3 regions of the Lentzea sp. NPDC036949 genome follow, and region 3 is predicted to be linked to each of the others. Evidence: riboswitches for the same ligand, from Rfam matches in the RefSeq annotation. Region 3 holds a riboswitch; each other region holds the start of a gene.

Region 1 (3,268 bases), on a different contig from region 3:
GCGACGATCAGCTTCGGGCGGTGCTCGGTGGCGAGGCGCTCGACCTCGGCCATGTCGACGCGGCCGTCACCGTCGGAGACGTGGTACGGCACGACGTTGTAGAGCTTGCCGGAGAAGTTGATGCGCATGCCGTGGGTCAGGTGACCGCCGTGCGCGAGGTCCAGGCCGAGGATCGTGTCGCCGGGCTGCAGCAGCGCGAACATCGCGGCGGCGTTGGCCTGGGCGCCGGAGTGCGGCTGGACGTTGGCGAAACCGGCGCCGAAGAGCGACTTGATGCGCTCGATGGCGAGGCGCTCGACGACGTCGACGTGCTCGCAGCCACCGTAGTAGCGGCGGCCGGGGTAGCCCTCCGCGTACTTGTTGGTCAGCACCGAACCCTGGGCCTGCAGCACCGAGACCGGCGTGAAGTTCTCCGAGGCGATCATCTCGAGGGTGCCCTGCTGGCGCGCCAGCTCGGCCGCAACGGCCTGCGCGACCTCGGGGTCGTACTCCGCGAGGGAGGCGTTGAACTGGTCGGACATCTGGAGGATCTCCCTACTTGGCGCGCTTGTAGAACGGAAGTGCGACGACCTCGACCGGCTGCTTCTTGCCGCGGACGTCCACCAGCAGAGGGGTGCCGGGCGCGGAGCTCGCCCGGTTCACGTAGGCCATCGCCACCGAGTAGCCCAGGGTCGGCGACAGCGCGCCCGAGGTCACCTCGCCGACGACCTCGTCGCCGTTCAGCACGGCGTAACCGTGGCGGGGCGCGCGGCGCTCGGGGGTCTTCAGGCCGACCAGCACGGAGTCCACATCGGACTCGGACACCTCGGTCAGCGCCTCGCGGCCGACGAAGTCGCCCGGCTTGTCGAGCTTCACGACCCGGCCGAGACCCGCGTGGTACGGGGTGAGCGAGGTGGTCAGCTCGTTGCCGTACAACGGCATTCCGGCTTCCAGGCGCAACGTGTCGCGGCAGCCGAGACCGCACGGCTTGAGCTCGTGCGGCTGCCCGGCCTCCAGCAGCGCCGTCCACACTGCGGCGGCGTCGTCGGGCGCGACGAACAGCTCGAAGCCCTCCTCGCCGGTGTAGCCGGTGCGCGCGAGCAGCGCGTCCACCCCGGCCACCTTCGAGGGGTAGGAGGCGTAGTACTTCACCGTCGACAGGTCGGTGTCGGTCAGCCCGGCCAGGACCTCCACCGACTTCGGGCCCTGGATCGCGATCAACGCGTAGTCCGTGGACCTGTCCGTGACGACGGTGTCGAACCCGGCGGCCCGCTCGACGAGCGCCTCGGCGACCACGGCGGCGTTCGAGGCGTTGGCGACGACCATGAACTCCTCGTCGCCCAGCCGGTAGACGATCAGGTCGTCGACCACGCCGCCGTCGGCCTGGGTGATCATCGTGTAGCGGGCCTTGCCGACCGCGAGCGCGGAGATGTGGCCGACCAGCGCGTAGTCGAGTGCGGCACCGGCCTGCGGCCCGGTCAGCACGATCTCACCCATGTGCGTGAGGTCGAACAGGCCGGCGGTGGTGCGCACGGCGTGGTGCTCGGCCAGCTCGCTGGAGTAGCGCAGCGGCATCTTCCAGCCCGCGAAGTCGGTGAACATCGCGCCGAGCGACTCGTGCTCAGCGTTCAGTGGCGTGAGGCGGGACATCAGAACGCTCCTCCAGGGTGCGCCGAAGAGCCGGGCCAGGCCGGCTGAGGCAACAGAAGAATGACACGGTCCACCGGAGACTCCTCACCAGAGCGAGCCTCCCCCTCTGTCATGAGCCTGAGAGCTTCGTCGCCGGAGCGACTTGCACCGTGGGCGAGGCTCCTGATGAGCCTGCTTTCCAGAGTTGCCTTCGTCGTGCGGTATCTGTGCCTGAGAGATTCCGGGGAGGAGTTGCTCCTTCGGCGCTCCCGCTGAAGGGAGCTCTCCCGCGCGACATCGACGGCCGTGTTCAGTTGGTTGCCCCAGACGCTAGCAGGCCGAACGTCACAGCGGCACGCCCTGAGCAGTCTTCTCCACCACCTTGCGCTCCGCCCAGAACGACAGGAACGGGATCGTCCCCGCGACCAGCACGAGCGCGGTGCCCTTGATGGACCAGCGCAGCTTCAGCGCCAGGTCGACCGAAAGCACCAGGTAGATGGCGTAGAGGAACCCGTGGATCGGGCCGACGACCTTCATCGCCTGGTCCATGCCGGCGGCGTACTTCAGCACCATCGCCACGACCAGCAGCAGCAGGAAGACACCGACCACGTAAGCCATGACCCGGAACCGGGTCAACGCACCCTTCATCTGCCCGCCTTCGCTCAACGACCGTCCCGCGCGTTGAGGTCCGCGAGCATGCGGTTGTAGGCCGCGAGCTCCGCGTCTTCTTCGTCGTCGAAGTGCTCGACAGGCGCGGGTTTGACGGCGTCAACGGTAGTCACCGGTGCGACGGGGGGTGCAACCGGCTCCGGTGCGGAGAGAGCCTCGTCACGGCGCTGGCGCGCGAGACGGCGGAACCGCCACACCATGAAGAGGGGGAAGAGGCCGAAGAGCGGCCACTGGAGCACGTACCCGAGGTTCTGGAACGTGCCGCTCGCGGACTCGAAGCGCTGCCACTGCCACCACGCGAGCCCGCAGCAGAGGACCAGCGCCGCCAGACAGGCGAGCGCGATCAGCACACGCTGGGGAGTAAGGAGGCCGCGCACGACCTCCACACTACTGGGGTGGGGCCTCCTGTCAGGAGGCCACCCGTGAGGGGTAGCGCGCCACGGGAGCGCGCGTGCCCGTTTGCGAGTGAACTTCGGGGCTGCCGATGCCTCGACAGCCCGCTTCTCCTACGCCACGCCGTCCCGGCGCTGCCTCTGCAGACGAGCAACGCACCAGGCCGCGGCCGAACCGCGGCGGAGGTGCTGGAGAACCGTCATCGGTCCCAGGCGCCTTCCGAGGTCGGCAGGCGTGAGGCCGGCGGCGCGGTAGTCGAGCGCGCGCTGGTCCAGCGGGCTGATGCCCGCGTCCCACCACTGCTCGGCCTCGGCGACGTCGCCCACCAGCTGCCAGTAGCTCGCCGCGGCGGCGAGCAGTGCCTCGGGTGCCTCCGGCGCCCGCTTGCGCATCGCGGCCACGTAGGCCGGATCCGCCGAGTCGACCTTGACCAAGCCACGCGGCCCACTCCTGCCTCCCCGCTGCACGGGGATGCCGGGCGCCGAGGGGGGAGCCTCCGCGAGCCACGCGTTCTTGATCCGGTTCACCTCCTGCATCTCTGCGTCGTCAGACCGTTCAGCCGCCCACTGCTGCAACAGCTCGTGGACCCCGGAGTCCT
Region 2 (3,268 bases), on a different contig from region 3:
ACGTCGGCGTCCACGAGGCGCAGGTTGATGCCGAGCTCGCGGGCCTTGGCGACGACCTCGGCGGCACGGCCCTCGACGCGCACCTGCACGGTGTCGAAGAACTCGCCGTGCACGACGTCGAGACCGGCCTCGCACAGGCCCGTCGCGAGGACGGTGGCCAGGCGGTGCACACGGGTCGCGATGGCGCGCAGGCCCTCGGGGCCGTGGTAGACCGCGTACATCGACGCGATCACGGCGAGCAGCACCTGCGCGGTGCAGATGTTCGAGGTCGCCTTCTCGCGGCGGATGTGCTGCTCGCGGGTCTGCAGCGCCAGGCGGTAGGCCAGCGAGCCGTCAGCGTCGACGGAGACGCCGACGAGGCGGCCGGGCAGCTGGCGCTCCAAGCCGGAGCGGACGGCCATGTAGCCGGCGTGCGGGCCGCCGAAGCCGATCGGCACGCCGAAGCGCTGGGTGGTGCCGACGACGACGTCCGCGCCGATCTCACCGGGCGGGCGCAGCAGCGTCAGCGCCAGCAGGTCGGCGACGACGACGGCCTGCGCGCCGGCGGCGTGGATCTCCTCCACCAGCGCGGCCTGGTCGCGGACCACACCGGACGCACCGGGGTAGGACAGCAGCACGCCGAAGAAGTCACCGCCCAGGCCCAGGCCCTCGATGCCCTGCGACAGGTCGGCGACGACGACCTCGATGCCCAGCGGCTCGGCGCGGGTCTCGATCACGGCCAGCGTCTGCGGCAGCGTGTCGGCGTCCACGACGAACTTGTTCGACTTCGCCCTGCCCGCGCGGCGCACCAGGGTCATGGCCTCGGCGGCGGCGGTCGACTCGTCCAGCATGGACGCGTTGGCCATCGGCAGGCCGGTCAGGTCGCCGACCATCGTCTGGAAGTTCAGCAGCGCCTCCAGGCGGCCCTGCGAGATCTCCGGCTGGTACGGCGTGTACGCGGTGTACCAGGCGGGCGACTCCAGGACGTTGCGCAGGATCACGCCCGGCGTCACGGTGTCGTAGTAGCCCAGGCCGATCATCTGGGTCATCGGCCGGTTCTGGGAGGCGAGCGCGCGCAGCTCGGCCAGCGCCTCGGTCTCCGTGGCGGGCGCCGGCAGGTCCAGCACCAGGTCGCGCTCGTGGATGGACGAGGGCACCGCGTGCTGCGCCAGCTCCTCCAGCGATCCGACACCGATCACGTCGAGGATGCGGGCGAGCTCGGCGGGGCGCGGGCCGACGTGCCGGTCCGCGAACGGGGTGCCGTGCTCGAGAGCGGCGAGCGGAATGCGGTCCTGCGTCATCTAACGCCTCCGGGGGGCTGCGGGCACACGTGTCCTGGTGCCCTCCCCGCTCTGTCCGTACCCGGCATCGGGCGCCTGAGAGGTTCACCCGCCACGAGAGCGGGCTTTCACCGTCGGCGGGATCTCGAGAGATCCGCTTTCCAGAGGCGTCTCGCTCACGCGGTCCTGGGTGCCTGAGAGGTTCCCGGGGAGGAACTTGCTCCTTCGGCGCCGGGTGCAGCACCCGGTCTCTCCCGCCTGAGTTCAGCGACTACCCGTGAAGAGTACCCGCAGGCAGGCCCGCCAGTCCCCACCGACGCGACCTACGTCTCAGCGACGGGACCGGCTGAGCCGGCGACAGCGGGTCAGCCGGTGGCGCGCTCCCGGCGGCGGCGGGTCAGCTCGTCCTCGGTCATCGGCGCGATCTCCACGCCGTCCGCACGTTCGGCCGGGAACTCGTGGATGGTCCCGCTGATCTCCCGCATCGCACCGCTCACCGCGATGCCGAACACGCCCTGCCCGCCCTGGAGCAGGTCGACGACCTCCTCGGGGGAGGTGCACTCGTAGACGGTCGTGCCGTCGGAGAAGAGCGTGATCCGCGCCAGGTCCTGCACGCCGCGGCGGCGCAGGTGGTCGACGGCGACCCTGATGTTCTGCAGCGAGACCCCGGTGTCCAGCAGCCGCTTCACGACCTTCAGGACGAGGATGTCCTTGAAGGAGTAGAGCCGCTGGCTGCCGGAGCCGTGCGCCATCCGCACCGTCGGCGCGACCAGGCCGGTCCTGGCCCAGTAGTCGAGCTGCCGGTAGGTGATCCCGGCGATCTGGCACGCCGCGGGTCCCCGGTAGCCGACGAGTTCGTCCGGCAGCGAGGAGTCCGGGAACAGCTCACCCTGCTGCCCGGATTCGGCCCGCAAGGGCGCTTCCTCGACCACGCCTGCCTCCCCTCGCCAACGGCCACGAAAGTCGGGGCCGTCAAGCCGCCTGGTCCACTCGCGCAGACCGGCGACGTCCACTCGAGTTCGACGGTAAGACCGCTCCGAGGGCAGGTCAACGCGACGCGCGGGGAGTGTTGGCCCCCAACCTGAGGCGGGGGTCCGCACCGTCACCCGAACTAGGACGTTCAGGTGACGTTTAGTGATTGTTTAGCGGCCATGATGTGCGGAAAGTAGTCCGATCGAGGGACACCCCACCGATCGGCGCCGGGTCCGAACAAGACGGTCAGCGACAGTCGGGGGAACTCAGGTGTCGGCGCCCCGGAAGTCCTCGGGGGACACGGAGTCGAGGAACTCGCGGAACTTCTCGACCTCGTCCTCCTGCTCGTCCGGGATGATCAGACCGGCCTCCGCCAGCACGGACTCCTCCGCGTGGATCGGCACGCCGACGCGCAGTGCGAGGGCCACCGAGTCGGACGGGCGGGCGGACACGCGCACGTCGCCGTCGAACACGAGCTCGGCGAAGAACGTGCCCTCCTGCAGGTCGGTGATCCGCACCTGTTCGAGGTTGCGGCCCAGCGCCCCGATGACGTCCTTGAGCAGGTCGTGGGTGAGCGGGCGGGCCGGTCGCACACCCTGCTGCTCCAGCGCGATCGCGGTGGCCTCGACCGAGCCGATCCAGATCGGCAGGTACCGCTCACCCTCGGTTTCGCGCAGCAGGAGGATCGGCTGGTTCTGGGGCAGCTCCACCCGGACGCCCACGACACGCATCTCGCTCATCGGGTCTCGCCTCCCTCTGACTCGTTGGGGAGTACCCGGAACGTCTCCGAGCATCCCCCGGCACACGCGTTCGACGCTACCCGCCAAGCGGGCCGTGTGCTCAATCGTTGCGGGCAGAACGTGATCAAGACGATGGCCGCTCGAACCCGCTCTTCCCCGCACCGGGTACAACGAGCGGAAGAGGCCGGCCGATTCCCGGAAAGCACGGCGAACCGGGAGGAGTTCCGCGCAACGGCGGTCAGCGCACGAGTGCGTTCGGGCTCGACGCAGGAAAACTCCCGCGGAGCGCGGCGAACT
Region 3 (3,268 bases):
GCGTGCGCGTTGAGGCCCAGGGCGAGCGAACGGTCGTCCTTCAGCGCCTTCTCCCAGCCCTTGCCGGCCAGCGCGACCGCGTAGGGCAGCGTCACGTTGGTGAGCGCGTAGGTGGAGGTGCGGGGGACGGCGCCGGGCATGTTGGCGACGCAGTAGAACACCGAGTTGTGGACCTCGTAGGTCGGCTCGGCGTGCGTGGTGGCGCGCGAGTCCTCGAAGCAGCCGCCCTGGTCGATGGCGATGTCGACGAGCACCGAACCCGGCTTCATCTCCGCGACCAGCGCGTTCGAGACGAGCTTCGGGGCCGCGGCACCCGGCACCAGGACGGCGCCGATGACCAGGTCGGCCTCGCGGACGGCCTGCTCGATCGCGAACGAGTTGGACGCGAGCGTGCGCAGGCGGCCCTGGAACTGGGCGTCGATCTGGCGCAGGCGGTCGACGTTGGTGTCGAGGATCTGCACGTCGGCGCCCATGCCGACGGCGATGGTGGCGGCGTTGACACCGGCCACACCGCCGCCGATCACGACAACGCGGGCAGGGGCGACACCGGGGACGCCGCCGGGCAGCACGCCGCGGCCACCGGAGGGCTTCATCAGGCTGAACGCGCCCACCTGCGGGGCGAGGCGGCCCGCGACCTCGGACATCGGGGCGAGCAGCGGCAGCGAGCGGTTCGGCAGCTGCACCGTTTCGTAGGCGATGGCCGTGGTGCCGGAGGCCAGCAGGGCCTCGGTCAGCGGCTTGTCGGCGGCGAGGTGCAGGTAGGTGAAGAGGGTCTGGCCGGAGCGCAGGCGGGGGTACTCCTCCGCGATCGGCTCCTTGACCTTGAGGACCAGGTCGCCCTCGGCCCAGACGTCGTCGGCGGTCGGGAGGACCTTCGCACCCGCGGCGAGGTACTCCTCGTCGGTGATCGCGGAGCCCAGACCGGCGCCCTGCTCGACGTACACGTCGTGGCCCCGGCTGGTCAGCTCGTGGGCCCCGGCCGGCGTGAGGGCGACGCGGTACTCGTGGTTCTTGATCTCGCGAGGAACGGCGATCCGCACGATGACTCCTCCGTTTCGGCTGGCTGCTATCTCACAATGTGGGGCAGCCGGGAGGTCATGTCACTGTGCGGGTTGCACTGTTCGGGACCAGGCCGGTTGTGCTGCTGGGACAAAGCGACCTGCGCCACGCCTGTACCGGTCCCGCGTTGACACCCGGTGGCGGGCCCACATAGCGTTCCCACCGGAACTGAATAACGGCCGCGGTGCCCCTGACGGGCACCAGAACCCGGGTGGGAGAGACCTCGACGAGCTGGTCGGGGCGCCGAAGGGGCAAGCTCCCGCACACTCTCAGGCAGCAAGACCACTCGGGGTAGGCAACTCTGCACGGCGGAGGGGGCGCACGTTTCCTGCCCGTCATCTGCCAGAGGAGTCGCCGTGGAGTTCCCCGAGAACCTGCTCTACACCGCCGAACACGAGTGGGTCGACTGGACGCCGGGCACCCAGGACCCGTTGACCTGCGGGATCACCGAGTACGCCGCGGACGCGCTGGGTGACATCGTCTTCGTCCAGCTCCCCGAGGTCGGGGCCGAGGTCGTCTCCAACCAGGTCTGCGGCGAGCTGGAGTCCACCAAGTCCGTCAGCGACCTGTTCTCCCCGGTCACCGGCGAGGTCCTCGAGGTCAACACCGCCGTCGTCGACGACCCGGCGATCATCAACACCGACCCGTACGGCGCCGGCTGGCTGTTCAAGGTGCGCGTGGACTCCGCGGAGGACCTGCTCACCGCGGCCAAGTACGCCGAGCTCACCTCGGACTGACCCGCTCGCACCCACCACGAAGGACTGATCAGTGGCGATCAGCGTTTTCGACCTGTTCTCCGTCGGCATCGGGCCGTCCAGCTCGCACACCGTCGGCCCGATGCGCGCCGCCGCCATGTTCGTCGAGAAGCTCGGTGCCCGCGCGTCCGAAGTGGACCGCGTGCACGTCGAGCTGTTCGGCTCGCTCGGCGCCACCGGGCACGGCCACGGCAGCCCCAAGGCCGTGTTCCTCGGCCTGGAGGGCAACCTCCCGGAGGAGGTGGACCCCGCGGCCGCCGCCCACCGCGTCGAGGAGATCGTCGCGAGTGGACGGCTGCGGCTCGGCGGCACGCACGAGATCGGCTTCGCGCACGACCGCGACCTCGTCATGCACCGCCGCAAGTCGCTCCCGTTGCACCCCAACGGCATGAGCTTCGAGGCGTTCCGCGGTGACGAGCCGGTCGAGCACGCCGTCTACTACTCGATCGGCGGCGGCTTCGTCGTCGACGAGAACGCGTCCGGCAGCGACCGCATCAAACCCGACTCGACCCCGCTGCCGCACCCGTTCCTGACCGGCGACGAGCTGCTCGCGCGCTGCCGAGAGACCGGCCTGTCGATCAGCGAGATCATGATGGCCAACGAGCTGTCGTGGCGCTCGGAGGAGGAGGTGCGGGCCGGGCTCCTGCACATCTGGCACGTGATGCAGGAGTGCGTCGAACGCGGCTGCACCGAGCAGGGCATCCTGCCCGGCGGTCTCAAGGTCCGCCGCCGCGCCGCCGAGATGCGCAAACGGCTGGAGGGCGAGCACTTCGTCACCGACCCGCTGCGCGTCATGGACTGGGTCACGCTCTTCGCGCTGGCCGTCAACGAGGAGAACGCGGCAGGCGGCCGGGTCGTCACCGCACCGACGAACGGCGCGGCCGGCATCGTGCCCGCGGTCCTGCACTACTACACCAGGTTCGTGCCCGGTGCGAACGACGACGGCGTGGTGAGGTTCCTGCTCACCGCGGGCGCCATCGGCGTGCTGTTCAAGGAGAACGCCTCGATCTCCGGCGCCGAGGTCGGCTGCCAGGGCGAGGTCGGCTCCGCGTGCTCGATGGCCGCCGGTGGTCTCGCCGAGGTCCTCGGCGGCACCCCGGAGCAGGTCGAGAACGCCGCCGAGATCGCCATGGAGCACAACCTCGGCCTCACCTGCGACCCGATCGGCGGCCTGGTGCAGATCCCGTGCATCGAACGCAACGCCGTCGCGTCCGTCAAGGCGATCACCGCGGTGCGCATGGCGTTGCGCGGCGACGGCTCGCACTTCGTGTCGCTGGACAAGGTCATCAAGACCATGCGGGACACCGGCAAGGACATGTCGGTGAAGTACAAGGAGACGGCGCGCGGCGGTCTCGCCGTCAACGTCATCGAGTGCTGAGGCTGGTCAGGGCCTGGCGTCGTACCGGCGCTGGGCCTCGATCACGTCCGGCATCCGCGACTCCAGCAGCACGATC

Evidence for each region. Region 3 has a riboswitch for glycine ahead of gcvH (glycine cleavage system protein GcvH). Riboswitches for the same ligand answer to the same signal wherever they lie in the genome.
Region 1: linked by a shared signal. The riboswitch ahead of gcvT (glycine cleavage system aminomethyltransferase GcvT) and the one ahead of gcvH (glycine cleavage system protein GcvH) in region 3 are both predicted to bind glycine.
Region 2: linked by a shared signal. The riboswitch ahead of gcvP (aminomethyl-transferring glycine dehydrogenase) and the one ahead of gcvH (glycine cleavage system protein GcvH) in region 3 are both predicted to bind glycine.

The regions. Positions count from the first base shown of each region.
Region 1 is NZ_JBVJRA010000003.1:514,803-518,070, reverse strand. It holds gene glyA (serine hydroxymethyltransferase) at 1-521, opposite strand, end outside; gene gcvT (glycine cleavage system aminomethyltransferase GcvT) at 535-1,629, opposite strand; glycine riboswitch at 1,729-1,816, opposite strand; glycine riboswitch at 1,818-1,908, opposite strand; gene ACZ7CD_RS11920 (DUF3817 domain-containing protein) at 1,954-2,256, opposite strand; gene ACZ7CD_RS11915 (hypothetical protein) at 2,271-2,654, opposite strand; gene ACZ7CD_RS11910 (helix-turn-helix transcriptional regulator) at 2,784-3,268, opposite strand, start outside.
Region 2 is NZ_JBVJRA010000007.1:93,950-97,217, reverse strand. It holds gene gcvP (aminomethyl-transferring glycine dehydrogenase) at 1-1,280, opposite strand, end outside; glycine riboswitch at 1,431-1,526, opposite strand; gene ACZ7CD_RS20765 (MerR family transcriptional regulator) at 1,625-2,191, opposite strand; gene ACZ7CD_RS20760 (bifunctional nuclease family protein) at 2,498-2,971, opposite strand.
Region 3 is NZ_JBVJRA010000008.1:177,086-180,353, forward strand. It holds gene ald (alanine dehydrogenase) at 1-1,040, opposite strand, end outside; glycine riboswitch at 1,262-1,354, shown strand; gene gcvH (glycine cleavage system protein GcvH) at 1,416-1,796, shown strand; gene ACZ7CD_RS23625 (L-serine ammonia-lyase) at 1,828-3,192, shown strand; gene ACZ7CD_RS23630 (winged helix-turn-helix transcriptional regulator) at 3,199-3,268, opposite strand, start outside.